3 regions of the Pedobacter hiemivivus genome follow, and region 2 is predicted to be linked to each of the others. Evidence: riboswitches for the same ligand, from Rfam matches in the RefSeq annotation. Region 2 holds a riboswitch; each other region holds the start of a gene.
The links. A riboswitch is a leader RNA that binds a small molecule or an ion and turns the genes downstream of it on or off. The one in region 2 is predicted to bind S-adenosylmethionine.
Positions count from the first base shown of each region.

Region 1 (10,622 bases), on a different contig from region 2:
GAAGCTACATCGGTACCATCGTTATAGGTTAATTTTCTTGCATCAATGACTACACCGGCTTTATTGTCGCTAAGCTGGAGTGTTTCCCCATTTGCGAGTGTTAGCACAGCTCTATTTTTTCCGGGGAGGATGTCTTTTGAAGTATTGGCTATACGTGAAGGTGTATTGGCAAAATAACTCGCATTAAAATAATATATACCTGCCGACAAAGCAATTATTAAACTGGCGGCAACGGCAAACCGTGGCCATAGTATTGTTTTTACTGTCGATTTTCTTGCTGCTTTAAATTGTGGTGTGCTGACGAGGTTTTGATAAAAAGAACCTATTTCTTCGGCTGTATAATTTTCCTCTGGACGGGTATTGTCCCAGATACCATCCATTGCAGCAAAAAGATCCTCATCGCGACCTCTAAGGTTAAAAAAACCAATCAATTCTGCATACTCCGATTGGCTGATGTTTCCATCTGCAAATTGCTGAAGTAAATTTATTATACGTTGCTTGTCCGCCATTTTTCACACTCCCTTTACATTGGGGTTATATTAGGCATTACAGGGCAAAACGAAATTAGGACTAGTCGATATGAAAATAAATATTTTTAACGTTTGAACAAGCCTGCTGTCAGGAGCAAAAAATAAGCTACATCTGATTGGTTGAAATGTGTCTTAAGCGTCTTTAATGCTGCTACAAGATGGTTTTTAACTGTATTACGGGAAAGATTAAGCTTTGCTGCAATTTCATCATAATTTAATCCCTCATATCTACTCATTCTAAAGATCAGTTGCTGCTGGGGCGGTAAATGGATCAGGGCGGCCTCTGTAAAACGCTGCAGATCTACTAGCAAAACTGCTTCTTCAGTATCATTGCTTACCTTTTCCATGTTCAACCATAACTGGTCAATTGCTTTCTGGGAAACTGCAATTTTCTGCAATACGTTAAGTGCAAGTCTTCTGGAAATGGTATATAGGTAGGGTGCAATGGGTAAATCTTCATTTAGTCTGTCACGATTTACCCATACACTGAGTAAGGTATCATTCACTACCTCTTCTGCCTGCTCTTTATTTTTTAGCAATCGGAAACAAAAACTGGCCAGTCTTTTGAAATTAAGTTCAAAAATTTGGCGGAAAGCAAATTCATCACCGGCTTTTAATGCAATAATGATGTCTCTTTCAGTCGACCCAATTGCCATCTCCTTAGCTTAACAATTTTTGTGCAAATACTTCCTTCATGAACTGCAATGTATACAAAGATAATATTAATTCCTTTTTTTATGGCCAGACAGTAGCGATTTCATTAACAATCTCTTTAGTAAAAAGATCAGCCAGCTTATCTGCAGCATAATCTATTTCTTCTGTTGTATTGTAACGGCTAAATGAGAACCTGATCGTTGTACTATCTGCCTCCGACCCCAAAGCACTTAACACATGAGAAGCTTTACCCGACCTGCTGTTGCAGGCACTGCCTCCAGAAGCACAAATGCGATGTTGGTCCAGGTATACCAAGGGTGACACCTCGTTTTCTGGAACCGATACACTTAAAATAGTAGATAAACTTATGGCCTTATCCCTACAATTTCCATTAAATTTTATCCCAGGAATTTTATTATTGAGTTTATAAATCATCCTTTCCTTCAAATTGCTAATGTAATTTTCATTGAAAGATCTGTTGCTATGCGCCAATTCCAGTGCCTTTGCCAACCCAACTATACCCGCTACATTTTCAGTTCCGCTACGCTGACCTTGCTCCTGAGCACCACCATTTATAAATGATAACAATGGGTCCTTAGACCGCTTATACAAAAAACCTATTCCTTTGGGGCCATGAAACTTATGCGCTGAACCGACCAGAAAATCTGCTTTAAGTTTTTGTGTATCATAGGTATATTGTCCCATTGTTTGTACTGTATCGGAATGAAAAATTGCATCATAATGGCTACAAACATTCGCGATTTCATCGATAGCATTGAGGTTACCAATTTCATTGTTTCCATGCATTACGGAAACAAAAGCCCTTTCATTTGCCGCCAACAACTGGTCAAGGTGAGAAATGGACAGGTTTCCTTTTTCATCGTGTTTTAGATAAACCAACCTAATCTCCCCATTACGTTCCAATACTTTTAAGGTCTTTAATACCGCATGATGTTCAAAATGTGTGGTGATGGCCAGTTTAATCCCATTACTCCTGATACCTGATAAAATTGCAGTATTGTCGGCCTCTGTTCCACCAGAAGTGAATACAATATGCTCGGGACTGGTGTTCAAAATATCAGCAATTAGCGTGCGGGACTGGGCAATGGCAGCACGTGTTTGCCGCCCCAGGTAATGTGTGGAGGAAGGATTACCATAATTTTCAAAAAAATAAGGCTCGATGGCCTGGAAAACTGCTTTACTTAATGGTGTGGTGGCTGCATTGTCTAAATAGATTCTCATATCCGTTCTTGTTTTATTTAAATAAATAACACTTATCCGGATAGCATTGAGCTGAAACGATCTTATCTTTCCATTAAAAATGGAAGGAGTTAGCACCTTGTAATGTACAGGTTGCCAAGACTTCAAAGGGCCTTTTCCCTCAGTCTTTCTGGATAAGTGTAATAGACTACAAAAATAGTATACTTTTTTCATAAATACTACTTATTTAGTAGAATATATTTTATCTTAGCCAAAACTTTAGATATATGGTACATCTCTAAGTTTTGTTCAAAATAAGGCCAGACTGGATGGTCTGGCTTTATTTATATGCTGCAATACGAAGAAACTTCGTTAAATTTGCCTAATGAACAATGAGATTGCAGTTATATTTGATATGGATGGCGTAATTTGCCACACAAATCCTTACCACTCCCTTGCCTTTCGTGAGTTTTTTGCCGCAAGAGATTTAGCCCCTACTGATGAAGAATTTGCCGAACACATGTTTGGTAAAAGCAATAGTTATATCTTAAGTCACTTTTTTAAACGTCCCGTTGCCGGAGCCGAGCTATTGGAAATGGAACAGGAAAAAGAGGGATTGTTCCGCAAAATTTACGAGCCTTATGTTGAGCCAATCACGGGGATTGTGGAATTTATGTCGGATTTAAAGCAAAATGGTGTAAAACTAGGTGTAGCCACTTCAGCTCCTTATGCCAACCTGGAATTGATTCTGAGCAAAATTGACATCCGCGAAAAACTGGGTTCGATCATGGCCAGCGAAGATGTGAAAAAACACAAGCCAGATCCAGAGGTATACCTGAAGTCGGCCGAAAATCTAAGTGTAACTCCTGATCAATGTCTGGTATTTGAAGATTCCTTTTCGGGTATCACAGCGGCCTTAAATGCCGGAATGCGTGTGGTTGGCGTACTTAGCTCTCATACCAAAGAAGAACTACCTCCTTGTAATTTATACATCGACGATTACACCGACTTATCTTACAATAAGATCATTGAACTTTTCAATTCATAATACCAGCTACTACTTACCATGGAAGATGAAAACAAAAATCCTTACGTCCAATTTAACGCACAAATCCTTAAGGATTGGAAAGACAATGGTGTAGATTATATCAAATTGGTTGAGCTGGTGACCGACTTACCCGTTAAATTTTTCGAGCTAGTCCCCAACTCCGAAATCCCTGACGCTGGTGAAACGATTTACCATATCGATTCAGAAGACATTACCGAGCTTTTAGAACCTTTAAAACACGTAAAATTTTTAGTGCACGAAATCTATCTGGAAGAAGACGAAGACTAGCTTCTGAAAAAGCGTCGCTAGTTCAACTTAATCTCAAATAAACTGAATGTTCCTTTCGCATAGTGCAAAGGCAAACCAACAGTATTGGTTAATTTTGTTACGCCGAGGTAAGTGAAACCACAGCTCACATAATAATTATTCAGCTTCTCATTCCCTGCTCCTGTATCCATTCTGATATAGGATTTTTGCTTTTCCACTGCATAATTTTTAACCCATCCTACGATATGCTTTACAAAATGCATTCCTCTAAATTTAGGATTGGTAGCAATGCGGTGTATATATACTGCAGGGTCTTTATCTTTTTCTTCCCAAATCAGAGGATCACTTAAAGTTAAAGTAAATACACAGGCCATCTCCCCATCTACAACAATCTGCCACTGAAGGTCATCTTTGATTGTCTGTGCTACCATAGCCCTTTCAAATCCCAACCAATTGATTGATCCAACTACTTTTTGGTACGCCGTAGCGGCATCATACAATTCAAATATCGCGTCTATATCTTGATCGGTACTTTTTATAACTTCCATCATCTCCTTATTTGTTTCTTACAAATCTATGCAGCTTTGATAAACTATAACAGCTACAGAAATAAAATATTTTAGGGTCACAGATGTTCCAATATTGAACAAACAAACTGCGCATTCGGGTGTTACAATTTTTGCAATACTTGTTGCTTGACCATGATAGGGAACCTTCATTTCAAAACGATACTGCTCCTCATTTTTCTATGTATTTCTGCCCCTATTTTTGCTCAAATTTCATTTTATAATCAACATTATCATAGAGATTCTCTAGCCAGAGGGCCAATCACAGAAAACCCTGTTCAAAAAAGGTTTGCCCGTGCCGCGTTGCTACTCTCAGCTACAGAAGTACTACCATGGATCTACGACAGACATATAGATAATGCTGACTTTGCTAAAATCAGCTTCAAAAGCATGGGGAATAACTTAAGGCCCAGCAGCTGGGCATGCGACATTGATGGATTTGCCACCAATCAATTGAGCCACCCCGCTCATGGCAGCATATTTTTTAATACTTTCCGCTCTAACGGCTACAGCTTTTGGCAATCCATTCCAGCTACAGTTGCGGGCAGTTACATTTGGGAGACTTTCGGAGAAAATCAGGCACCATCAACAAACGACTTCCTAAATACCTCTTTCGGTGGCGCTATTATTGGCGAAATGGTTCACCGCCTGGCGGGAAAATTAATTAATAACCGCAGTAGAGGTTTCAGAAGGCAGGTTAATGAAACCATGGCCCTATTGATTAATCCAGGCAATGGATTTAACCGACTCCTGGACGGAAAATGGGGGAAAATACCAGACCCAATGGATATGGATTCTTCAAAAATAGATTTAGAGATCGATGCAGGTCTAAGGAATTTTAACATGAACGATCGAAATACCCGCTTTAGAGGATATGGCCGTATCAAATTATTATATGGTAGTCCCTTCGAGAATTATAAAATCCCCTTTAGCACCATCACCGTTAATGCGGAGGTTGGAAAAGACGATAGCACTTTTGTAAACTCAATCAACCTTTTTGGTTCCATCAAAGGATGGCCGGTTGGTAGAAGCAACTACTCCAGACATATCATAGTCCTGACTGCTAATTACGACTACATTTTTAATCAAGCTTTTTCTTACAGCGGACAAAGTATTAAATTCAGTTTATACTCAGAATTTGGTGTAAAACGTAAAAACAGGATGAATACTTCCGTAGGTGTTGGCCCAATATTGCTGGCAGCCATTCCCGAGAAGTATATATTCAACCGTAGAAACTACGATTATTGCTCCGGGTTTGGCTTTAATGCCAATGCTGAAATCAATATCAATAATATTTTCTTTTATGGCATGACCTATAACAACGGGTTCTTTTATACCTGGAATGGAAATACATCCAGCTTTTTCTTACAAAGTCTTTCTGGCGAGTTGAGATATCGGTTTCTCCATAATCTTTCTTTTTGCACTGAACCCGGATATTTTGTCTTAAGGGAAAATTATAAAAGCAACGAACGGGTAACCAGAACCTATCCGTATTTAAAAGTCGCTGTGAAATATAACATTAGTATTCAATAGCGATAGCCTAATGATTGTTAGAAACAAAAAAGGTGCCCATACTTGGACACCTTTAGCAAACAGGTAATACCTGAATTCTTATTTTAACAATTCTAAAACCTTATTAGGAATCTCGAAATTTTGCAGAAATCCGGTAAACCTATCGGCTCCAGGACCATAGCTCAATAATGGAACTGGCAAGCCAGTATGGTCAGTAGTAGTATAGGTACTCACCACTGTTCCCGTTTTATAATTACCATCCAATACAATTAAGCCACCAGTTTCGTGATCTGAAGTGATAATAACCAGCGTTTCGCCATTTTTATCAGCAAATTGTAGGGCTTTACCGATCACTCGGTCAAAACTCAGGTACTCATCAATGGTGATCTTTAGTTTATTGCTATGCCCACCCTGGTCAATCTTTGCACCTTCAACCATCAGAAAAAATCCTTTCTTATTGTCGCTAGATAACAGTTTTAAGCTCTCATCAAAAGCATGTTCAATCATCCTGTAATTCTCTTCAGGGCGATCGGTATCAAAACAAAGTATTTTCTTATTTTTAGCCTCTTTAGGGAGGTTACCAACACCTTTATACACTTCAAAGCCACCTGCTTTAACACGGTTTAAAATGGCATCATTGTTCGCGCCAAAAGCATCATGGTAGCCGGCAATAACCAGTGCGGCAGGGCTTCGGCTCAGATCAGCAGCGATGCTATCACTCTGATCACGCTCGGTTCTATGCGCAAAAAAAGTTGAAGGTGTAGCCCCGGTCACACGGTCATTACTTACAATGCCCGAACGGACACCTATTTTAGCCAGTCGCTCCGGCAAATTCGGCACCTCCTTACCATTAACGTCCATCCCGATATAGCGATTATTGGTTTTTTCGCCTATCGACATGGCGCTACCGCCAGCTGCAGAGTCTGTAGTGTAATCATTCGCAGCAGAGGTATTTGAAAAACCTACATGCTTGATATTTGTTGCATTCAAATACCCACCATTAGCAGTTGCTGCAGCCCAAAAAGAGGAGAATCCAGATCCATCGCTAATCAGCAAAATCACGTTTTTAGGCTTAACCTTTCCGTTGTCACTCTTATAAGTAGGCTGGTAAATGCTGTGCTTTGAAGTTGCAGTATAATTATTACTTGGATAATTATTCAGAAACTTCGCCATTTCTGCTGGCGAATCTGTATTCAAATAATCCACACCCATTTTAATAAAAGCCTGCCAGCAAGTTTTTGTATCTGGGTTACCCCAAAAACGCACCGGTTTACCAACACGATGTACCGAGTCCACAAAATTCTTTGTTTTCAAAGAATCCGGTGCTACCATCCTACCTAAACCGTTCCATTTGCTAAACTCTTGAAGGCTTGCACTAAAAAAGGCCACCCGTGTCAACTGCTCCTTCGTGTACGGAGTATTGCGTTTCCCATCAAAGAAAAAGATCTCATCAAAATCTTTAAATTGATCTGCAGCAGGTGCAGCCCCGCTAATCACCAGCTTTATTGCATCTGGATTATTTTTCACATCAAAATACTCGCGAATAGGCTTTAATTTAGCCTCCAGACATCTTAAAGTAGGTAGGCCAGCAGTTTTTAAGTCGATCATAAACTGTAATTTTCCCCCATCTTTATACGCTTTATTGTTGCCATTCAGCTTAATCTGTCTCAAAAGCGGTTCTATATACAAGCTTTCTATCGTATGCTTAGGGTCGATATCTTTTTTGTGATGCGCCACATACAATTCATTCCCTTCCAGAAAAACATCGATTTCCATCGAGGCAAAATGATTGCCATGTGCGGCATAAAAAGGCTGACTTTGCAAGTAATCATTATGAGAATGGGCATTTTTGCCCACCTCATATTGTTGTGCATAGGTAACTGTCCCCATTCCCAGTACCATCAGGCAAAAAATTGCTGTCCGTATCGTATTCGTTCTTTTGTTCATCATCTTCATTGTTCTTATTGATCAGCTATTAAGGCTGAAACCAAACTTTAGTGTTGTGCGTCGGCATTTTACCGCCCATATTTTGTTGAACCCAAAGAATCAAGTTAGGGTTATTCTGCTCATTATCCGAATATACGTAACGTACAGGTATTGGTGATAAGACAGAAGGGCCAGGAACCAATTGAGGGTATCCCAATCTTCTCCATCCAGCCCATCCTTCAAAACCATTCAGATAAGTGTCTATCCATAATTGCTCGGCAATTTGTTGTAATGGAGCTGTAGTAGAAAGTGCTGCCGATGGCTGATCCAGATAAGCCTTTTTCTGTTCTTCAGAGATAAATGGCATCTCTGATTGCGTTGCTGAACCTAATGCCGGCCATTTTTCCAGGGAAGCCTTCACTGCTGCCAGGTAAACTTCTGCCACTGTTCCATTCACCCCCATATTACGTTGTATGGCTTCGGCTTTCAGTAGCATCAGTTCCGTGTAGGTCATTAGAAAAGCACGGTTTTCTTTACGGATTCTTTTACCAATTACAGAGTAATCATCTTTGTTCAGTCCAGTATTGGTGTAATCAGCCTTTTGCTCAGCATTACTCAATCCAGCGCGCTGACCTCTATAAGCCAAAGGCGTGGCTGGATTAGCTACGTTAGCGAGATAAGAATTTTTGGTTGGTGCAGCAAAAATAGTCAGTCTGGGGTCATTCTTGCTTTTCAATAGGTTCACCATCACGTCACTTACCCTGGTATTGCTACCAAAATCTACGCCACTACCATCAACCGGAGGATTCTGGATAAACCAATAGTACAAATCTGTACCGTTGTTATAAATCAATGTAGCCTGGTCGCTATTACCTTCAAAAACAGGATATTCTGTTGGATTGTTAAATATAGCGGCTACAGCAGCCTTAACATCTATTTTAGCGGATTGTCTCATCAGGATACGCAACTTTATTGAATTGGCAAATTTCCTCCAGCGGTTGGTACTCCCATTAAACAGGATATCCCGTTTTACGGTAGTTCCTGCAGGCAGATTTTTCAATTGTTGATTCGCAGATTCCAAATCCCTTAGCATCAGTCCATACACTTCCTGCTGCGCTTGATAGTGTGCAAATTCCATTCCGCTCACATTACCCATACCAGCCTCATTGTAAGGAATATCACCGTAGGCATCAGTCATTAAGGAAAGGATATACACTTTAAGAATGGAAGCCACCGCAACGTATTGAGGCAAGTTGCTTTTAGCACCAATCTCCTTCAGCTGATTCACATCTTTAATTAAACGCATCGGACCATTCCATTCTTCCCGGAAAGAAGCACCGGTCAGGTTGTATCGGCCATCCTCTTCACTAGTGCCACCCAGCCAGGCCAAGTGTTGTACATATTGCCCGGCACGTGTACCGCTACTGCTCATCGCGTTTGCTGCACTGGCAATAATTGGAGGCAACAGCATTTCCGCTGGAACCGTAGCCGGATTGTTAGGATTCACATTTATTTCTTCAAACTTACCACAAGAGCTCAGCAATACGAGCATAGCACCTGTTATTATCGAGAATTTCTTCATTTGCTATATGTTTATAGAATTTGATTTAAAAGGATTAGAAATTAAGATTAAGCGCAAAACCAATGCTTCTTAACGAAGGAAGGGACATTGCCTCTACACCTTGAAATTGACCGTCATAGGCCGAAACTTCAGGATCAATATTTGGCACATCAGACCAAAGCAAGAGGTTACGCCCCACAGCAGAGATAGAACCAGTTTTTACTGCTATTTTACGCAACAATGAAGTTGGCAATGCATAGCTTAGCTTTACCTCTCTTAGTTTTACATAAGAAGCATCAAAAGTGGCAATGGCATCATTGTTATAGTAAGCACGCCAATAGTTTCTTACCGTTACTTCGGTTTTATTTGGATTGCCAGTGTCTATATCCGTACCACCTCCAATCATGTTTCCGGCACCATTCGCATCGCGATTTACCAGAGATTCTTTTAAGCTACCTGCGTTAATACCCTCTATATAAGTACGTGAGTGCACTACGCCACCTTTTTGCATGCTAAACAATACACTTAGCGACAGTTTTTTGTACCTAAAATTATTGGTAATTCCGGCGGTGTAATCAGGGTTTACATTACCGATGAAAGCCCAGTCGCCATTTTCTTCTTGTGGTAAACCATTTTTGTGCGTTAAACCTGCATTATTGTAAATCAGGTAATCACCATATAAAGAGCCAAAAGAGCCGTCACCTTTGGTATTTAGGGTACGCAATTCAAGCGATGCCCAACGCTCTAACTGGCGGATGCGGGAGATCCCGATGTTTTCAGCCAAAGAGATCACTTTATTGCGATTCATGGCAAAGTTAACCGACATATCCCAGCTAAAATCCTTTAACTTAACCGGGCTGGCATTCAGCATCACCTCTAGTCCCTGATTATTCATTTTACCCACATTCATCAGCTTCGTATCGTAACCCGCCGAAGGGTTTAAGGTAACAGGAATGATCAAATCAGTTGTGGTACTTTTGTAGTAAGTCACATCCAAACCAATACGGTTATTTAAAAAGCGGGAATCGAAACCAAACTCATAAGAGTCTACCTTTTCCGGGCGGATATCCGCATTCGGGTAATTGTTGTTGTGAACCGCCACCGTTTCGCCATTCCATCCCTGAGCGATCTGGAAGTTTGATGCCGTTTGGTAAGGCTCTAAATCCCTACGTACAGAAGATACACTTCCTCTTAATTTTAGAAAACTTACAACCGGACTAGTCAGGTTAAATAACTCTGATGCCACCACACTCAATGATGCGGATGGATAGAAATAAGAATTGTTCTTTTTTGGTAAAGCACTAGACCAGTCATTTCTACCTGTTAAATCCAAAAACACCATGTTTTTATAACCCAAC
Region 1 is NZ_SWDX01000001.1:676,636-687,257, reverse strand. It holds gene FBD94_RS02585 (FecR family protein) at 1-509, opposite strand, end outside; gene FBD94_RS02580 (RNA polymerase sigma factor) at 596-1,186, opposite strand; gene FBD94_RS02575 (cysteine desulfurase family protein) at 1,266-2,426, opposite strand; SAM riboswitch class I at 2,486-2,585, opposite strand; gene FBD94_RS02570 (HAD family hydrolase) at 2,770-3,432, shown strand; gene FBD94_RS02565 (hypothetical protein) at 3,451-3,720, shown strand; gene FBD94_RS02560 (GNAT family N-acetyltransferase) at 3,738-4,250, opposite strand; gene FBD94_RS02555 (DUF3943 domain-containing protein) at 4,401-5,798, shown strand; gene FBD94_RS02550 (alkaline phosphatase) at 5,877-7,727, opposite strand; gene FBD94_RS02545 (SusD/RagB family nutrient-binding outer membrane lipoprotein) at 7,753-9,285, opposite strand; gene FBD94_RS02540 (SusC/RagA family TonB-linked outer membrane protein) at 9,320-10,622, opposite strand, start outside.
Region 1: it holds a riboswitch for S-adenosylmethionine, as region 2 does, so the genes downstream of both, FBD94_RS02575 (cysteine desulfurase family protein) here and metH (methionine synthase) in region 2, are expected to answer to the same signal.

Region 2 (10,622 bases):
CAGGACGTGAACATTTTCCACCTGGCAGAGAAAAACAAGAAAGGTATCGTTATCTTAGTTAACAAGTGGGATTTAGTAGAGAAGAACAGCAAAACAGTAAATGTTTTTGAAGATCAGATCCGCCAAAAACTACAACCGTTTACTGATATCCCTATCATCTTCACTTCGGTTGTCAACAAACAACGTATATTCCAGGCTATTGAAGCCGCTCTTGAGGTATTTAAGAACAGAGGCAAGAAGATCCCTACATCAAAATTAAATGATGTGATGTTGCCAATCATTGAAAAATACCCACCTCCTGCATTGAAAGGAAAATACATTAAAATCAAATACATCACTCAGATCAATGGTACATCTCCGATGTTCGCCTTCTTCTGTAACCTCCCTCAATACATTAAAGAACCGTATAAACGTTTCATTGAGAATAAGCTACGTGAGAACTTTGATTTTAGCGGAGTGCCAATTCAAATCTATTTCAGACAGAAATAAAAAGAGTTTTACTGCAAGCTGGTAACAGCTTGCTTAACCATAGGATCACTTAGGTTTAATGCCTTATAATAACCGGCATCACCTAAGTGATACTTGTATAAAAGCAGTTTGATTTCATTACAAATGAGTGCTTTTGAAGCGCTCAACTGCTTTTGATCTATCACCACATCCCTATTCTGGATATACTTTACTAAATCTCTATAGTCAACATCACTGATGGAGAATGCAGACATATTTTGATCTAAGTAACTCGCATTATACCTATTGGCCAAGACATCATACACAAAGTCAAACAATATCTTTTTAGAAATTAGCTTACTGTAAAACCTATTGTACCCCATGGTATCTAACTTTACATAAATATCAGGCTGAATCCCCCCTCTGGTAAGGCTTTTATTCTTTACCGTATCTTTTGCACTATATATATTATCAGTAGTCAGCTCACCATCGTTAAAACGGTCGTCAATTTCATTCTTATAGGCCGTATAACCCTTTTTATACGATTTCTGGATACTTCTACCCAAAGGCGTGTAATAACGCGCTATGGTCAGGTTTAAAGCAGAGCCGTCACCAAAAGGAAATTGTTCCTGCACTAGCCCTTTACCAAAAGACCGGCGACCGATGATCACCCCTCTACCCCAGTCCTGTACCGCACCCGCAAGAATCTCGCTCGCAGAAGCTGAGTTTTCATTAATCAGGACAGCTAGCTTACCTTGTTCAAACTCTCCCCCACCCGAAGTGGTATAGTCTGTACGAGGCTCATGCTTTCCTTCTGTATATACAATCAACTTGTTCTCTTGCAAAATTTGGTTGGCCAAACCAGTAGCAGCACTCAGGTAACCACCTCCGTTATCTCGCAAGTCAAGAATCAGCTTTTTCATACCTTTTGACTTCAGTGTTTTTATGGCTTCTATAAAATCTTTGTCTGTATCTGCTCCGAACTTACTGATCCTGATATACGCCGTTTCTGGGTTTAACAGGTAGGCAGCATCGATACTACTCACTTTCACACGACTACGGTTAACAAAAAAAACCACCTGCTGCGTATCTTTAGGATGAACGATAGTCAACTTCACGGCAGTGCCCTTTTTACCCCTGATCCGTCCAATCATCTGTTCCCTTGGCAAGGCTTTACCACTCACCATAACCGTATCTATTTTCAGGATTTTATCCCCTTGCTTAATCCCTGCATTAAAAGCCGGGCCATCTTTTACCACATTGGTGACCAACAAAGTATCGTTCAGAATATAATATTCAATACCGATCCCCTCAAAATTTCCCTCTAACGCTTCGGTCAATTCATTAGCCTCAACTGCAGGAAGGTACATACTATGTGGATCCAGTTGATGCAGCAGGCTATCGATAGGTAAGTGATTTAATGAGTCGGCGTTAACTTCATCAACATAGTTTTTATTGATGATATGAATGATTTCATCTACTTTTTCAGTATTGTTATTGGCAAACGTTACTGGCTTTTGAAACTGATACCCTTGATCCTTCAAAAATTTATAGCCCAAAAACATTCCTACGATTAACGTAGTCGAATAAGTAAGGGCGATTAAGACATTAAAATGGGTATTCTTTTTCATAGATAAACGCTGCGTAAAGTTATAAAATTACCCAGTCAAATAATAAATTAAACTATGTTCATTTGCAATTGTTTAGCTTTTTGATGGAATTATTACAGAAGGTTCAGAATTAGGTATAAATTATATGGTTTTTGCGCTTAAATTTCTTGTTTAACAAGAAAATAACGAATTTTATAAATCTATCCTTTCAATACAATTACGAGTAAAAAAGAATGGATGGCTGAGTATAGCCATAAAACGAGATAAAAATACATAGAGAAAATATGATAAGAGTAACCGAGCAAGAGTCAAAGTACCACGATATCGACCAAATGTCGGTACTTGAAATTCTGAAAGGCATTAACGAAGAAGATAAACTTGTTCCACAGGCTGTAGAAAAAGCGATCCCGCAAATAGAGAAATTAGCAACCGCAGTAGCAGAGCGAATGGCTGATGGGGGTAGATTATTTTACATTGGAGCAGGTACAAGCGGCCGTTTAGGTGTGGTTGATGCATCAGAATGTCCACCAACATTTGGCGTTCCTTTTGACTGGGTAGTTGGCATTATTGCTGGTGGCGATACCGCGATTAGAAAAGCTGTTGAAAACGCAGAGGATGATGTTGATCAGGCATGGATAGACCTTCAAGAGTACAACATCAATGCTAAAGATTCATTAATAGGACTGGCAGCTTCGGGCACGACACCTTATGTCGTATCAGGCTTAAACACGGCTCGTAGCAAAGGAATCCTTACCGGATGTATCGTATGTAATGAAGGTGGCCCTATCGCTGCCGAAAGCGATTTCCCAGTAGAAGTGGTGGTTGGCCCCGAGTTTTTAACCGGATCAACCCGTATGAAATCTGGCACAGCACAAAAGCTGGTTTTAAATATGCTGAGTACCACGGTAATGATCAGATTGGGCCGGGTAAAAGGCAATAAAATGGTGGATATGCAGTTAACCAACCATAAACTGGTTGACAGGGGTACGCAAATGGTAATGGACGAACTACACATCGATTACGACCATGCCGCAGAGTTACTATTGCGTTACGGAAGCGTTCGCAAAGCTGTCGAAGCCAGTAGAGCAAATGATAACAAATAACTGCAAACAAGCATATGCACGAAATAGAACCTTATTATCTTTGGAGGGATGATTATATAGCAGCAGAGGATGAGCGTTCGCCCTTTTACAACACAGAGTATTCGGAGTTTTATTTTGACAAGCAGCTATACAACTACCTCATTCATCCACAATGGGATGATTTTGGGTCGGGTACTTTATACCTGAAAGTATTGTATGTGGACTATGATAGAAACTTCGCGATCATTGAGTTTATGGGCGAGTGGAACGATGCTATTGGCAATGACATTATGCTTTTAAAACGTGAAATTCTGGAACTGATGATGGATGAAGGCATCAACAAATTCATCCTTATTGGCGAAAACGTGTTGAACTACCATGCTTCTGATGAAGACAGCTATTATGAAGAGTGGTTTCAGGAAGTCGAAGATGGTTGGATTACCGGGATTAACTTCCAGGAACACGTCATCAATGAGTTCAAAAGCAATAACATTGACTACTACATTAACTTTGGTGGACAGCTTGACGATTTGGCATGGCGCACCTTAAAACCACTTCAATTCTTTAAAAAAGTTGAAGAAACCCTGACAAAAAGGCTTGGGGCATAGCTTTTGTATGATAGAAACAATTAGTACCTTTAAATAAATTAAAAACAAATGGATAACAAAAATAATTACGACTGGTCACAACAATCTGTTTTTGTAGAAAAGACAACGGCTGGAGTGGCTAAGAAATTCTTTGCTAATGTGTTCTTATGGATGTTTGTAGCATTAAGCTTATCAAGCTTTGCGGCTTACTATATGTCGAGCACACCTGAAATGATGACTTACCTGATCAATCAGGAAACTGGTAAAATGGGTATGTTAGGTTGGGTAGCAATGCTTTCACCACTTGGGTTGGTTTTATTGATGAGCGCCGGCCTTAACCGTCTTTCTTTTGGGGCATTAGTAGGCGTTTTCATCCTTTATTCTGTATTAACGGGGGTAAGCTTAAGCTTTATTCTACTAGCATACACCTCCGGTTCGGTATTGAGCTGCTTTATTGGTGCTGCCGGTATCTTCGGTATCATGGCCGTAATGGGCTATACTACCAATGTGGATTTAAGTAAATTTGGCCCAATCTTAATGATCGGTGTAGTAGGCCTAGTGATTGCCAGTGTGGTAAATATGTTCATTCAAAGTGCAAACTTTAGCTTGTTCATGGCCTTTATCGGTATCGCTATCTTTACGGCCTTAACTGCTTACGACGTTCAAAAACTGAAAAGAATAGGTGCTGGTTTAGAAGAAAGTGGTGCACAGATGCAAGATGCTGATACTAAAAAATTGGCTATCATGGGTGCTTTATCACTTTATCTTGACTTCTTAAACATCTTCATTTACTTGCTAAGAATATTCGGAGACAGAAGATAATACTTCTTTATATAACAACGAAGCCCCCTGACCTAAAATCAGGGGGCTTCGTTGTTATCATCTTTTTATGTGTTCCTCCTGCGCTATCTAGCTAAATAATTACACTAGCGAATACTGCACAATATAAAAAACGATTACATTAGCACCGGCAGTGTTAGGTACTGCCACAAAACACACCTACACAAATGAATTACAAAAAACTACTTATCCTAAGCTTAATGCTATGCATTGGCCTGGCAGGCAAAGCCCAAGAATTTCTTAGCGCCAAATTCACAATCGAAGATTATAAAAAGGGAGTCCAAGAAGTTGAACTAACTTATAACACTTTCATTATCGGCATTAGCCCTAAAGGAGAAATTGCCTTTATTGAACCTTTAAAAAGAAGCAGACCAAACCAATGGGATGACTTTGAGGATAATCCTGTACGTGGCTTAAAAAACCTAGGAAATTTAAAAGTTACCTACTATGATAATTTTGATAAAATTAAGGCTGGAAAGATCAAATCAATAGATGGAATCGCATTTGACTATTACGGCACGTTTGATATGCATGACCCAAAAGGCAGCTTAAAATCTATTGGAAAAATGGCCATCAATTACAATAACGTATTTGATATGCGTGAACCTAAGGGCACGTTTAAATCAATTGGCGACATCTCTATCAAGTACAACAATGTATTTGACAGGGGCGAGATCCAAGAAAGCCTGAAATCAATCGGTCCTGTTCAAATTACATGGTATAAGGAGGATGAAGAAAAGCACGGAAAAATAAGATCTATCAGAGGAAATACGCAGGCATTGTACGTTACCAAAGCTAAGTACCACAACAACAATAATCTTAAATAAACTACTGAAATACAGAATATAATTCTATTTCCAACAACAAACAGAAGGATTCATACAATTTTATATGCTTTACCCTCTGTTTTTTTGGAAATGATTTTTCTTTGTTGCACCTTTGTAAGGCTTATAGAGAAAGACGGAGGGATTAGACCCTGCGAAGTCTTGGCAACCTGTGCTTACAAGGTGCTAAATTCTACTGGAACCGAACCATTGATTCCGGAAAGATAAGTTGAATTCGTACAACACCTGAATTCCGAATAAGCTTTGTATGTAATGAGTTCGGCACTTGTTTAGGCTTTCGCCTCTATCAAAAATAGCTTATTACCTGCTCATATGATTTTTTGTTAAATGAACATTAGAGAAGAATTAGAAAAACGGATCCTAATTATTGATGGTGCGATGGGCACTATGATACAGCGATACGTTTTGACTGAAGAAGATTTTAGAGGCGAGCGCTTCAAAAATCACCCATGTGATGTAAAAGGGAACAACGACTTACTAAACTTAACCCGTCCCGACATCATTAAAGCGATACATACCGAATACCTAAAGGCCGGTACTGATATCATTGAGACCAACACTTTTAGCACACAGCGTATTTCACTGGCTGATTACCAGATGGAAGAACTGGATTATGAGATGAGCTTTGAAGGCGCTAAAATTGCTAAAGAAGCGGCAAATGAATTTATGGCGGCCAACCCCGACCGTAAATGTTTTGTTGCCGGGGCTGTAGGGCCAACCAACAGAACCTTGTCTATCTCTCCAGATGTAAATGATCCTGGTTTTAGGGCCATTACCTTCGATGAGCTGGTTGATGCTTATGATCAGCAGGTTCGCGGATTGGTTGATGGAGGCGCGGATCTACTGTTAATTGAAACCATTTTTGATACTTTAAATGCCAAAGCTGCCATATCTTCTATTAAAAAGTATGAGACAGAAATTGGCCGTAAAATAGAGATCATGATCTCAGGCACCATTACCGACGCCTCGGGAAGGACTTTAAGCGGACAAACCGCTGAAGCATTCCTAAATTCGGTGATCCACGCAAACCCATTAAGCATCGGGTTTAACTGTGCATTGGGGGCTAAAGACATGAGACCGCACATTGAAGAACTTTCGGCAAAAGCCCCTTGTTACGTTTCGGCTTATCCAAACGCAGGGTTGCCAAACGAGTTTGGTGCCTACGATGAAATGCCGCACGAAACGGCTCATCTGGTAGGAGATTTTATCCAGCATGGCTTTGTGAACATAGTTGGCGGCTGCTGTGGTACTACTCCAGATCATATCGGATGTATTGCTGCGAAAGCAAAAAATGTAGCCCCTCGTAAAATCCCACATATTAAACCTTATATGCGTTTAAGTGGATTGGAGCCGGTTACCATTACACCTGAAAGCATTTTCGTAAACATTGGTGAGCGTACCAACATTACCGGATCGCCAAAATTCTCTAAACTAATTCTGGGTGGAGATTTTGAAGCGGCCTTAACCGTTGCCCGTCAACAGGTTGAAGGTGGAGCACAGGTAATAGATGTGAACATGGATGAGGGGATGATCGATTCGGAAGCTTCGATGACGAAATTCCTGAACCTGATTGCTTCTGAACCTGATATTTCTAAACTACCAATCATGGTCGATTCTTCGAAATGGACTGTAATTGAGGCTGGATTAAAATGCTTGCAGGGAAAAGGAATTGTAAACTCGATCTCGCTTAAAGAAGGAGAAGAGAAATTTAAAGAGAGTGCCCGCAAAATTATGACTTACGGTGCTGCCGTAGTAGTAATGGCTTTTGATGAGCAGGGACAGGCTGATAATTTTGAAAGAAGAAAAGAGATCTGTAAAAGGTCATACGATATTTTAGTAGATGAAATCGGCTTTCCACCGCAAGACATTATTTTTGATCCAAACATCCTAACGGTTGCGACCGGTCTGGAGGAACACAATAACTATGCGGTAGATTTTATAAATGCGACCCGCTGGATTAAGGAAAATCTGCCTTACGCAAAAGTAAGCGGTGGGGTATCTAATATTTCCTTCTCTTTTAGAGGGAATAACACAGTTAGAGAGGCGATGCACTCTGCATTTTTATACCATGCCATCCAGGCTGGGCTGGATATGGGAATTGTCAATGCCGGAATGCTAGAGGTTTATCAGGAGATTCCACCTGAGCTGCTTGTACTGGTTGAAGATGTTTTGTTGAACCGTAGGGATGATGCGACAGAAAGATTGGTTGAATTTGCAGATACCATCAAATCTAAAGGAAAAGAGATTGTAAGAGATGAGGAATGGCGTAAAAATCCAGTTGAAGAAAGACTTTCTCATGCTTTAGTTAAAGGGATCATTGAATATCTGGATGATGATGTGGAAGAAGCCCGCCAGAAATACGCAAGGCCAATTCAGGTAATCGAAGGTCCATTGATGGATGGGATGAACATTGTAGGTGACCTTTTTGGTGCCGGAAAAATGTTTTTACCACAGGTTGTAAAATCTGCCCGTGTAATGAAAAAAGCAGTGGCTTATTTACTACCTTTTATTGAACAGGAGAAATTAGACAATCCTGATCAGGACCAGAACTCATCTGCAGGCCGGATCTTAATGGCCACCGTAAAAGGTGATGTACATGACATCGGAAAAAATATTGTAGGCGTTGTTTTAGCTTGTAACAACTTCGAAATCGTAGATATGGGCGTAATGGTACCTGCGCAGGATATCATTAAAAAAGCCAAAGAAATTAATGCTGATATTATTGGTTTAAGTGGCTTGATCACCCCTTCGTTGGATGAGATGGTTCATTTTGCCAAAGAAATGGAACGTGAAGGTTTTACCATTCCATTGATGATTGGTGGCGCGACAACTTCCCGGATCCATGCAGCCGTAAAGGTGGCACCAAACTATTCTGGTCCGGCGATACATGTTTTAGATGCTTCGAGAAGTGTAACTGTTGCTAGCACATTGATGAACAAAGACACCAGAGACGAATATATCTCTGGTATCAGGGCTGAGTATGATAAAGCACGTGAAGCACATTTAAACAAGCGATCTGACAAACGTTTTAAAACCATTGAAGAAGCACGTAAGGATAACTTTAAAATAGATCCGGCACTAGTGGCCCCTGCTCCTAAATTTACAGGAACCCAGGTATTTGAAAATTATCCTTTAGAAGAACTGGTACCATACATTGACTGGACACCATTTTTCCAAACCTGGGAACTTCGCGGAAGCTACCCAAGGATACTGGAAGATAAAGTTGTAGGTGATGAGGCCAAGAAATTATTTGCTGATGCACAGGCCTTGTTAAAAAGGATTGTTGATGAGAAATTGTTAACTGCAAAAGCAGTAATTGGTTTCTGGCCAGCAAATGCTGTGGGTGATGATATTGTATTGGATGTTGATGGTAAAGAGGTGGTGATCCATACTTTACGCCAGCAGGCAGAAAAAACCGCCGATCAGCCTTACTATGCGCTTTCGGATTTTGTAGCCCAAAAAGAGATAGGTGTACCTGATTATTTTGGCGGCTTTGCCTTAACAACCGGCATTGGTTGTGATGAGCTGGTTGCTGAATTTGAAGCTGCTTATGATGATTACAACAGCATTATGGCTAAAGCATTGGCCGATAGGCTGGCAGAAGCATTTGCGGAAAGAATGCATGAACTAGTAAGAAAGGATTATTGGGGATATGCTAAGGATGAGACCTTAGATAACGAGGCGCTGATAAAAGAAGAATATTCCGGTATTCGTCCGGCACCAGGTTACCCAGCTTGTCCGGAACATACCGAAAAAGGTACTTTGTTTGAACTATTGGATGCTGAGGCTAAAATTGGTCTTCGTTTAACGGAAAGCTATGCCATGTACCCTACTGCAGCAGTAAGCGGGTTTTATTTTGCTCACCCACAATCGAGATATTTTGGATTGGGTAAAATTACGAAAGACCAGGTTGAAGATTATGCAGTAAGGAAAAACATGCCACTTGAAGAAGTTGAAAGATGGCTGAGTCCTAACCTGGCGTATTAAGAACAACCTGTTTTTATCGTCATGCTGAATTTATTTCAGCATGACGAACAACAAAAATACTAGACATAACCAAGGAAACTAATGAAAATTATAGATCATATAAATAATGCCAAGGGTAAAACCTTATTCTCATTTGAATTATTACCGCCTATTAAAGGACAAAGCATCAAAGGAATATTTGACGCGATAGATCCTTTAATGGAATTTAACCCTCCTTTTATTGATGTAACCTATCTACGCGAAGACTATATTTATAAACAACATGCAAATGGTTTATTGGAAAAAGTGGCTTACCGCAAACGTCCAAGTACAGTAGCAACCTGTGCTGCCATTATGAATAAGTATAAAGTTGATGCTGTGCCTCATTTAATTTGTGGCGGTTTTACCAAAGATGAAACAGAAAATGCTTTGATCGACCTTCAGTTTTTGGGTATCGACAATGTATTGGTATTAAGAGGTGATGCGCGTAAAAGTGACAATGCCTTTATTCCTACACCTAACGGTCATGCTTACGCTTCGGAACTGCTCCAACATGTGGCAGATATGAACAAAGGTAAGTACCTGCATGATGATATGGAAAGTGCAGAAAAAACAGATTTCTGTATCGGTGTGGCTGGCTACCCTGAAAAGCATTTTGAATCGCCTAACCTGGACACAGATTTTAAATGGCTGAAGCACAAAGTAGACGCTGGTGCCGATTTTATTGTAACCCAGATGTTCTTCGACAATAATAAATATCAGGAATTTGTTGATAAATGCAGGGCTAATGGCATTAATGTACCTATCATTCCGGGATTAAAACCAATTACCAGCAGTAAACAGTTGATCAGTTTACCTAAAATATTTCACCTTGACATTCCTTTGGAATTGAGTGAAGCTGTACAAGCTTGCAAATCAGAAAAAGAGGTAAAAGAAGTGGGTATTGAGTGGATGATTAACCAATGTAATGAACTTAAGGCAATGGGCGCACCGGTATTGCATTTCTACACAATGGGGAATCCTGAGCCTACAAAAAGAATTGCTCGCGCAGTCTTTTAAATTATATCCAAAAACAGTGTATACTATTATCCTGAGTTTCTGAACCAACTCAGGATGATAGCTTCGCTAGAGCCCATAAAAAAGCCTTTTCCTGTTTTTTGGAATACTCTTTGTATATTCACATAACGTAAAACTTATTTTTATATGAAAAGGCTGATGCTATTTACAGTTGTGATTGCGAGTTCT
Region 2 is NZ_SWDX01000005.1:235,922-246,543, forward strand. It holds gene der (ribosome biogenesis GTPase Der) at 1-489, shown strand, start outside; gene FBD94_RS14155 (S41 family peptidase) at 498-2,078, opposite strand; gene murQ (N-acetylmuramic acid 6-phosphate etherase) at 2,342-3,160, shown strand; gene FBD94_RS14165 (hypothetical protein) at 3,175-3,747, shown strand; gene FBD94_RS14170 (Bax inhibitor-1/YccA family protein) at 3,796-4,548, shown strand; gene FBD94_RS14175 (hypothetical protein) at 4,734-5,393, shown strand; SAM riboswitch class I at 5,512-5,621, shown strand; gene metH (methionine synthase) at 5,739-9,398, shown strand; gene metF (methylenetetrahydrofolate reductase [NAD(P)H]) at 9,480-10,436, shown strand; gene FBD94_RS14190 (META domain-containing protein) at 10,581-10,622, shown strand, end outside.

Region 3 (10,622 bases), on a different contig from region 2:
TCTTTACGGTTTCTATGTGATACAAGGATTTCTTTAACTGACACAATTCCCTCGGGCCAACTCTCAGCAAGCCAACTTTAGAAATTAACCTTTCCAAATCACCAATCTGCTTGATATGTATTAAAAACTCTTGTAGCAATGGATCATTTTTCACCAGGAAATCGACCATTCCTAAGCGTTCTTCAATAGGTTTTAGCTCCTTTAATGGCATAATAATCCACTTATGGAGCAAACGAGCACCCATTGGAGTACTGGTTTCGTCAAGTATCTGGAAAAGCGTTACTGCATTCTCATTGGCCGAACTTACCAATTCCAAATTGCGGATGGTAAACCTATCCAACCACATATACTTATCTTCTTCCAAACGAGATATGGAAGTAATGTGCTTTAAATTGCGGTGCTCGGTTTCGTTTAGATAATGTAAAGCTACACCAGCCGCAATGATACCTGTTTGCAACCGATCTACTCCAAAGCCCTTTAAGGAGTTAACTTCGAAGTGTTTATTTAAAATTTCATTGGCATAATCGCTAGTAAAAGCCCAATCATCCAAATGATAGGTATAAAAACGATTACCAAATAGCTCTAAAAATTCCTTTCTTTTGCTTTTTTGAAAAACAACCTCGTTGGGTTTGAAGCCTTGTAAAAGCTTATCAATATACTCCGTACTGCCTTGTGCGACATGAAATTCACCAGTAGAAATATCTACAAAAGAAACACCCAACTGTGTTTTATCAAAGTAAACTGCAGCTAAGTAGTTGTTAGACTTCTGACTAACGATATTGTCACTATAAGCCACCCCTGGTGTAATCAGTTCAGTTACCCCTCTTTTTACAATGGTTTTAGTTGTTTTAGGATCTTCCAATTGGTCGCATATCGCCACCCTTTGTCCTGCTCTAACCAGTTTTGAAAGGTAATTATCCAATGAATGGTGGGGGAAACCGGCCAATTCTATAGCTCCATTTGGTCCTATCCCTCTGCGGGTTAGTACAATTCCAAGAATCTGGGCTGTCTTTACCGCATCCTCACCAAACGTTTCATAAAAATCGCCTACTCTAAAAAGCAATAATGCACCCGGATACTTTGCTTTAATAGCGTTGTATTGTTGCATTAACGGGGTTTCCTTAGTATTATCTTTAGCCAAAATGATTTCAGTTTACAAAATCGTAAAGATACTATTTGAGGCGTAGGCTTTACGTTTTGTTGAAAATTAAAAAAATGTGAATAGGTTTATAGTTTTGCTATGTACGATAAAAACAAAGCCAGGGCTTCGCGCTTTTTGTCGGTTAGCTCAAAATCAAGTTTATGCAACAGGTAATCTTCCAGATCAAAGTTATCAAGTTTAGGCAAGTCCAGCAGCAGCTCTTTGCGTTTAGACAAGCCAAAAGCCAGTGCCTGATTAAAATCATTAATAAATCCTTGCGGAATAGCTTTATTGGCTACCCATGCTGCATAAACAAAAGGCAGACCGGTAAAATTCATCCACTCCTCACCCATATCGTAGGCAAATGGAAAATCATCCCTTCTGCCAAAAGTGCGGTCGCCAATTAAAACAATTGCATCTGCATCAATGGGCTCATCTGTAACGTAGCTTACGGCCTGTTTAAAATGAAACTTCAATAAAACCTTAGCCAGGTTATTAGAGGTCCGAGAGTGACTATCCAGTCTTACCGTCTTGATTTCGGCAACTGGTACTTTACTAAAGATGAACACAGAATTTACCGCGCCTACAGATCCGATACAATAATCGGCAACAATGTTGGCATTGGGTACATGAGGAATTGCAGCTACAGGAATTAATCCGATATCCACCTGTCCATCAATTAATTTAGCAGCGCAATCTGTAGGAATATCTAAGCTCAAATCGATCTGATCCAATAAGGCTGAATGTTCAATTCCGTAAATAAAAGGTTTGGTATTGGTATAGGAAACGGCAGAAATTTTAATCTTATTCAACAGTAAATGCTATTTTAAATGATCAGTATTGTTAAACTCGGTAATCACAAATTGATCACCAGTAAGTTCAACTTTATATAGGGTAGTGTTTTGATGCGGAAATGAAGTCATTTCGGAGATCGGCATATTGGTCAACAAACATAAAAACAGGCGCATTGCGCGACCATGCATGCAGATCAAAATGGTTTTCTCGTCGGTTGCGCTTTTGATAACCTTAAGCGCTTCTTTTTCACGCAACAGCACATCATTCGGACTTTCGCCACCTTCAAAATGGGCATCGTAATCTCCGCCATCCCATTGCTCCACTATGCCTTTAAAAGCAGTAATGGCATTTTCATCATTGGGTTTACCTTCCCACACACCCCAGGCAAGTTCATCCAATCCAGCAAGTTGTTCCCACGGCGTTCCTGCATCAATAAAACCTTTAACAGTTTGATGCGTACGCTTTAATTTAGAGGTATATACCTTATCAAAAGACACATCTTTATAAGCAGCATAAAATGCAGCAGCCTGTGCCCTTCCGGTATCATTCAGATCGCTATTGATCCCTCTACCTTGTACTATTCCTTGTTTATTTAAATCGGTTTCACCATGCCTGATGATGTATATTTCCTTATCCATTTTAATTGATTACGGGCAATTTATAATATTGTGGTTTCGCTTCATCTTCAAATACAACGTTGGTATAGTCAGTTACCACATTGTATAAAGTATCCCGTTCAATCGGCTTACGATTTACCTGTTTAATCAGGTTTACCAGTTCCTGGGTATTCATAGCTGGGGTTTGCTCTTCTGCTCCTGCCATAGAGTAAATCTTAGTGGTATCGTCTAAGGTACCATCAATGTCATCTACACCAAAATTCAAGGATAGCTGTGCGGTTTGCCTGCTGATCATCGCCCAATAAGCCTTGATGTGATCAAAATTATCCATATAAATACGGGCAATGGCATAATTCCTCAAATCCTCAATCACTGAAACCTCTGGTACATTGTCCATCTGGTTGTTCTGATTTCTAAATTTAAGTGGTATAAATGCCTGAAAGCCCCCACTTTTGTCTTGTTGTTGACGCAGGCGTTCCATATGGTCTACCCTATGCCAAAACTGTTCTATGTGTCCATACAACATCGTTGCATTGGTTTTCATACCCAATTTGTGCGCCTGCTCGTGTATATCAAGCCATTGCTCTGCATTACATTTATCATGCGCAATCTTCTCCCTCACCTCCGGATGAAAGATCTCGGCACCTCCACCTGGCATCGAATCCAGACCAGCCTCTTGCATGTATTTCATACCATCATAATGGCTTAGCTTCGCCTTTTTGAAGATATAGTAATACTCTACCGGAGTAAGGGCTTTGATATGAAGATCAGGACGATGTGCTTTTGCTTTTCTAAAAAAATCGCTATAAAACTCCAGGTTTTGCTTTGGCACTACACCACCGGTAATGTGCACTTCGGTAACTGGCTCATTGTCGTATTTCTTCAATACATCAATCATACCATCTACACTCATCTCCCATCCTGATTCACGCTCTTTAATCAGACGCGAATAAGAACAAAATTTACAATCGTATACACAAACATTTGTAGGTTCGATATGAAAATTACGGTTGAAATAAGTATTGTCGCCATGTCGTTGTTCCCGGATATAATTTGCCAGAACACCAAGATAACCTAGCTCGCCATGTTCATAAAGGTAAACACCTTCATCAAATGTAATCCTTTCTTTATTTTGAACTTTGAGGGCTATTGATTTTAGTTCTGCTGAAAGATCAGCATCAGCTAAGATCAAAGCAAGTTTTGAAGTCGTATCCATTTATGATGTATAATGAGCAAAAATAGTATAAAATCATTAGATACCTCTTTTTTTAACCGATTTTACCTGTCAGTATTATGTAAAAGAGCTTCTCTTCAGAAAAGGAAATACATACGTTAAAGAATCTCAATATTTGGCTACATTTGCAACATGACAATTGACGAACTAGAAGCCCATTTTTCAGGAATAGATTTACCCCAGTCACTAGAACTTTATCCAGGCACCAAGCTAAACAATGTAGCCCAGTGCATCGACACTCACATCACCCTATTAAAAATACACGGAAACGTAAGACCCTTCGAATGTTTTTACGACCGTCTCATAAAAATCAAAGAACTTATTGAAAGTCAACATGAATAAACTATCCATCCTCTTTCTCGCCTTACTAATGCCCATTAGCTATCTTTATGCAAATAATGGCAGCAGAGATTTCTACCAAATAAAAGTCTACCATTTAAAAAGTAGCGAGCAAGAGAAAACAGTGGATGATTTTTTAAAAACGGCCTACCTGCCAGCTTTGCATCGCGCCGGAATAACCAATGTAGGTGTTTTTAAGCCCCTGCAAAATACAGACACAAAAGGGACTGAGAATAGTGAAAAACTGATTTATGTTTTTATCCCCTTCAATTCTTACACGCATTTCACTAAGACTGAAAACGCCCTTGAAAAGGACCTCAAATTCAGGAACGAAGGAAAAAGCTACCTGGATGCGCTACACACCGATGCTCCTTACGAAAGAATAGAAAGCATCCTACTTAATGCTTTTGAAGGTAGTCCGAAGTTCAACACACCAAAATTAAGCGCCCCCAAAAAAGATCGTGTTTACGAACTCCGTAGCTACGAAGGTCCAACTGAAAAGCGTTATAAAAACAAAGTTGAGATGTTCAATAAAGGCGGTGAAATCGGTCTCTTCAAAAGACTTAATTTTAACGCTGTCTTTTATGCTGAAGTAGTCTCTGGAAGCAGAATGCCTAACCTTATGTACCTGACAACCTTTGAAAATAAAGCTGACCGTGATGAACACTGGAAAACATTTGGAAAAGACGAATACTGGCTGAAACTGAAATCTATGCCTGAATACCAAAACAATGTATCTAAAAACGATACGCGCTTCCTCACACCAACTGATTACTCCGACATTTAAGAGAGCTAAAATAATACTTTAAAAAGCAAGCATAAAAAAAAGGAACCTACCAAAGTAAGTTCCTTTTTTTTGTGCCCTTTTAATGTTGTACTTTTTTTGTGTTTACACAGTACTCTTTGCTCTTTGTGATCAGAAAAATTATCTTCTCCGAAAGAGCATAGCGTTCTTCGCTTTTTCAGCGAAGCAATGCAGCTCTTGAAGAGAACGGTTATTTTTATTTTTGAGCCTTAGCGAAATTCAACACTATATAAGCCGTTCCACTACCATATTCTACAGGCGTTTTAATCACCATACCATCGCCATTAGCAGATGCGATCACCAATCTATAACCTTCTGTTACATTTTTAGCTTTATCACCTTCATACAGTTTTTTAAATTGGAAAGTATCGTCTTTAGGACTAGCCGACCAATAAATAGTTTGCATTTTAGCACCACATTCACCACCTAATGTATAACTACCATTACCACTATTGGTTAATCTCCAGGTACTACCCACAAAACACTTGTACGATGATTCACCAAACAACGATTTAACAGAAGCTTGTGGAACCCCATCAAATGTAATATCATTTAAAACCCAGTTACCGGTTATGTCACCTCTTCTTACGGGTTGAGTTGTTGCTGCACCTTTTGGCGAGCAGCTTTGCAACACCATTATTGCACTGCAAAAAATGGCTGCTATCAGGAATATTCTTTTCATATCAAGTATTTTTACTTTTTAAATACATAAATCTTGCCAAAACTTCAGCATAATAATTTTTACCTTTAACCTGATCATCGCTTAACGCAATTATTTAGTATTTAACCCCATAATAATGAGAGCAGAAACCTTAGCAATACATGCCGGAAATTTATATAACATCAGCACACAAGATGTTACACCACCGATAAATTTATCTACAACTTTTTTAAGAAATGAAGATGGTGGATATTCTGGTGGACACATGTACAGCAGAGTCAGCAACCCAAACAGATCTGCTCTTGAAAACACTATTGCTGAGTTAGAAAAAGGAGCTGATGCCTGCGCCTTCTCCTCCGGAAATACTGCTGGAATGTCCGTTTTCCAAGCCTTTAAGCCCGGAAGCCATATCATTGCGCCCGACGATATGTATTGGGGCTTTAAAAGACAACTACAGACCATTTTTGCCGACACCTTATCTATTGACTTCATCGACCTCACAGATATTGAATTGATTAAGCAGCACATCAAACCAAATACCGTGATGATCTGGACAGAAACACCATCCAACCCCTTGTTAAAGATCACTGATGTGGCCGCTATAGCCGAAATAAGTAAAGCAAATGGATTGATATTGGCCTGCGATAGCACCTTCGCCTCTCCTTGCCTGCAAAATCCAATTGCGCTGGGTGCCGATATCGTGATGCACTCTTCAACCAAATACATTGGTGGCCATAGTGATGTGCTTGGTGGCGTTTTGATTACCGCTGAGAAAAATGAGTTCTGGGAAAAGATCAGAAACATACAACAGATTGGCGGAGCAGTTCCTTCTCCTTTCGACTGCTTCTTACTGGTTCGAAGTATTAAAACATTGTCCTATAGAATGCGCGGACATTGTGAAAATGGAATGGCACTAGCCCTTTACCTTCAAAATCATCCTGCAGTTGAAACTGTATATTATCCCGGACTACCTACTCACCCTGGACATGAGATTGCAAGGAAACAAATGAGTGGTTTTGGGGGGATGCTATCTATCCTTGTTAGAGGTGGGGCTGCAGAAGCACGTAGAATTGTAAATCAGGTAAAGCTATTTGCACAGGCAACCAGCCTTGGTGGCGTTGAAAGCTTAATAGAGCATCGCGCATCTGTAGAGGGTCCAGACACCAAAACCCCACAGAATTTAATTCGGATCTCCGTAGGCCTTGAGCATATAGACGACCTAATTGCCGATTTCGAGCAAGCTTTAGCAGTGAAACAGTTATAAAACGAACCAAACAAATAACTTTATATCACTAAATATTAGACACTTACAAAGTATTCAGAATTAAATTTTGGATATTTTGTAAGTTACGCCTACATTTGAATTATTATTTAGCGAAAGCTAATCAAGTCAACCTTCTTAATTCAAGGTTTGATTTATAAAGAAGTGGCGAGAGACAGGCTCTTTGACCCACTGGCAACCCTCCCAAAATGGAGAAGGTGCCAATTCCTGACCAGCCGGCATGGTGCCGTTTGGAAAGATAAATTTAAACGTATGAAAACTATTACTTCTAATCTTAATCATTATTGTTGCCCGCCACTTACCATGTGTATGTGCTGTTGCATGCAATAATCATTAAATCTTCCTTTTGCATTTCTTGTAATCCATCCGGAAGGCCCTTTAGGGGTACGCTAAACTACTATATACTTTCATGCCTTTTTATGCCTGTGGGTATCCTCCTAAGAAATTAATTACACCATATAAATTAAACACAATATGTCAGCTTCTCATAAATTTGAAACATTACAAGTACACGCAGGTCAGGTAATCGATCCAACAACCGGTTCCAGAGCTGTACCTATATATCAAACTACTTCTTACGGATTTAAAAGCTCTGAACATGGTGCAAACCTATTTGCCCTGAAGGAGTTTGGAAACATCTACACCCGGATCATGAACCCGACTACGGATGTATTTGAAAAACGTGTAGCAGCCCTTGAAGGTGGTGTAGCAGGCTTAGCAGTAGCATCTGGACAAGCAGCACAATTTATTGCATTAAACAACATTTTAGAAGCTGGCGATAACTTCGTTTCCTCATCTCACTTATATGGTGGTTCTTACAACCAGTTTAAAGTTGGCTTTAAACGCTTAGGTATTGAAGTTAAATTTGCCAATGGCAATGATCCTTCAGATTTTGAAGCTAAAATTGATGCCAATACAAAAGCAATCTTCCTGGAAAGTATAGGTAACCCTGCTTATAGCATCATTGATTTCGAAAAGATATCAGCTATTGCCAACAAACATGATTTGCCTTTAATTGTAGACAATACTTTTGGTTGCGCAGGATACCTGTTTAAACCATTGGAGCATGGTGCACACATTGTAGTTCAATCTGCGACTAAATGGATTGGCGGACATGGAACCAGCATTGGCGGTGTAATCGTAGATGGTGGAAACTACAACTGGGGAAATGGCAAATTCAGTCAATTCACTGAACCATCTGAAGGTTACCATGGATTGGTATTTAATGAGGTGTTTGGAAATGATGGTCCTTTCGGAAATATCCAGTTTATCATTCGTGCCCGTGTAGAAGGTTTAAGAGATTTTGGTCCTGCCATCTCTCCTTTCAACTCCTTCCAACTGCTGCAAGGCTTAGAAACCTTGTCACTACGTGTACAACGTCATGTTGACAATGCACTTGCATTAGCGACCTGGCTTGAAGGCCATGAGGCTGTAAAAAGCGTAAACTACCCAGGCTTGGAAAGCAGTCCATACCATGCCAATGCTAAAAAGTACTTGCAAAATGGCTTTGGTGCTGTATTGTCTTTCGAATTACATGGCGCTAAAGAAAAAGCTACTTTATTGGTCGACAGCCTTAATTTGGTAAGTCATCTGGCCAATGTTGGAGACGCAAAAACACTAATCATACAACCTGCAGCAACTACCCATCAGCAATTAAGCGAAGAAGAACAAATTAGCGCTGGTGTTACCCCTAATCAATTGAGAGTATCTGTTGGTATCGAGCATATCGATGATATCAAAGCCGATTTTGAACAAGCTTTTGCTGCTATAAAAAAATAAGTAATGAGTACAATATCCACATATAATTACACCAAGACCTTTAAGCTTGAAAGTGGCAAGAAGCTCCGTAAGCTTGAAATTGCCTATCAAACTTATGGTAAACTGAATGCCAAAAAGGATAATGTAATTTGGGCCTGCCATGCACTTACTGCCAATTCTGATGTATTGGATTGGTGGAAAGGATTATTTGGCAACAACGCCTTATTTAATCCTGAAGAGCATTTTATCATCTGCGCCAATGTATTGGGCTCGCATTATGGTAGCACCAATCCTTTAAGTGAAAACCCGGTAACGGGATTACCTTATTACCTTTCCTTCCCCGAACTTACGGTGAGGGATCAGGTTTCGGCGCACCGCTTGCTTGCTGCACATTTTGGTATTCAGCACATTAAAGTATTGATAGGTGGCTCTTTGGGCGGACAGCAGGCTGTGGAATGGGCAATTATGGATCAAGGAATCGTTGAGAACCTTATCCTGGTAGCCACAAACGCGGTTCACTCTCCATGGGGTATCGCATTTAATGAAAGTCAGCGCTTAGCCATTAGCACCGACCGTAGTTTTTACGCACAAAAGCCTGATGGTGGTCTAAAAGGATTAAAAGTGGCCAGAAGTATCGCCTTATTGTCATACAGAACTTACGATGCTTATACAGCTACTCAGCTGGAAAGTGTAAATGATAAGACGGGTAACTTTAGAGCTTCTTCTTATCAGAATTACCAGGGAGAAAAGCTTTGCAAGCGCTTTAATGCTTACAGCTACTGGTACCTAAGTAAAGTAATGGATAGCCACAACGTTGGCAGAGGAAGAAACAGCGTAACTGATGCGCTGGCATTGATCAAAGCGAACACGTTGGTGATCGGAATTGATAACGATGTGCTTTTCCCAATCTCTGAACAGGAATTTCTGGCCAAAAACATTTCAGGTGCCGAATTTCATAGCCTTAAATCAGCCTATGGCCATGATGGATTCCTGATAGAAACTGACGCATTGACAAACATCATTGGTAATTTCCTGAAGGAAAGCATCAACAAGAAAATAATTAAATTACATAAAACAGCATAATAATTAGATGAGCAAGAAACTTAAAATTGGTTTATTTGGTTTTGGGGTAGTTGGACAGGGATTACATGACATTATCCGTGGTCAGGATTTGAATCTTGAAATCATTAAAATCGCCATCAAAAACCCTGATAAGAAGCGTACTTTAGATGCGCACCTTTTCACAACCGATCATGATGAACTGTTAAACAACAGTGAGATCAATACAATCGTAGAATTGATAGATGATGCTGAGGTTGCTTATAACATCGTTAAAAGAGCATTAATTAGTGGTAAAAACGTTGTTTCTGCCAATAAAAAAATGATTGCCTCACACCTTGCGGAATTGGTTGAATTACAAGAAAAGCATGATGCTTCCTTACTATATGAAGGTGCAGTATGTGGTAGTATTCCAATTATCCGTAACCTGGAAGAGTATTACGACAATGAGCTGCTTCACGGCATCAGCGGTATATTCAATGGTTCGTCAAACTATATTTTATCCAAAATATTTAATGAGAACATGGAATATAGTGTAGCCTTAAAACAAGCACAGGATCTTGGCTTCGCAGAAACTGACCCGATTATGGATGTTGGTGGATACGATCCTAAATTTAAACTGGCTATTGCAACTGCACATGCTTATGGTTTATTCATCAATCCTGATAAAATTCTTAATGTTGGTATTCAGAACCTTTCTGAGAACGACATCAGGTACGCAAGAGAAAAGAACTTTAAAATTAAATTGGTACCTACTGCACGTAAAATAAGTACTAAACAAGTCGTGACTTATGTATTGCCAAAGTTTGTGAAGTCTGACGATTTCCTTTTCAATGTAGAAAATGAATACAATGGTGTAACTGTTCAGGCTGCCTTTGCCGATAAACAATTCTTTTTTGGAAAAGGAGCTGGTGGCCACCCTACTGGTGCA
Region 3 is NZ_SWDX01000007.1:238,222-248,843, reverse strand. It holds gene mutS (DNA mismatch repair protein MutS) at 1-1,141, opposite strand, end outside; gene FBD94_RS18525 (menaquinone biosynthetic enzyme MqnA/MqnD family protein) at 1,228-1,953, opposite strand; gene FBD94_RS18520 (histidine phosphatase family protein) at 1,963-2,574, opposite strand; gene mqnE (aminofutalosine synthase MqnE) at 2,576-3,769, opposite strand; gene FBD94_RS26605 (DUF6965 family protein) at 3,920-4,129, shown strand; gene FBD94_RS18510 (NIPSNAP family protein) at 4,122-4,913, shown strand; gene FBD94_RS18505 (lipocalin family protein) at 5,128-5,613, opposite strand; gene FBD94_RS18500 (trans-sulfuration enzyme family protein) at 5,729-6,856, shown strand; SAM riboswitch class I at 7,006-7,119, shown strand; gene FBD94_RS18495 (O-acetylhomoserine aminocarboxypropyltransferase/cysteine synthase family protein) at 7,349-8,653, shown strand; gene FBD94_RS18490 (homoserine O-acetyltransferase family protein) at 8,657-9,715, shown strand; gene FBD94_RS18485 (homoserine dehydrogenase) at 9,723-10,622, shown strand, end outside.
Region 3: it holds a riboswitch for S-adenosylmethionine, as region 2 does, so the genes downstream of both, FBD94_RS18495 (O-acetylhomoserine aminocarboxypropyltransferase/cysteine synthase family protein) here and metH (methionine synthase) in region 2, are expected to answer to the same signal.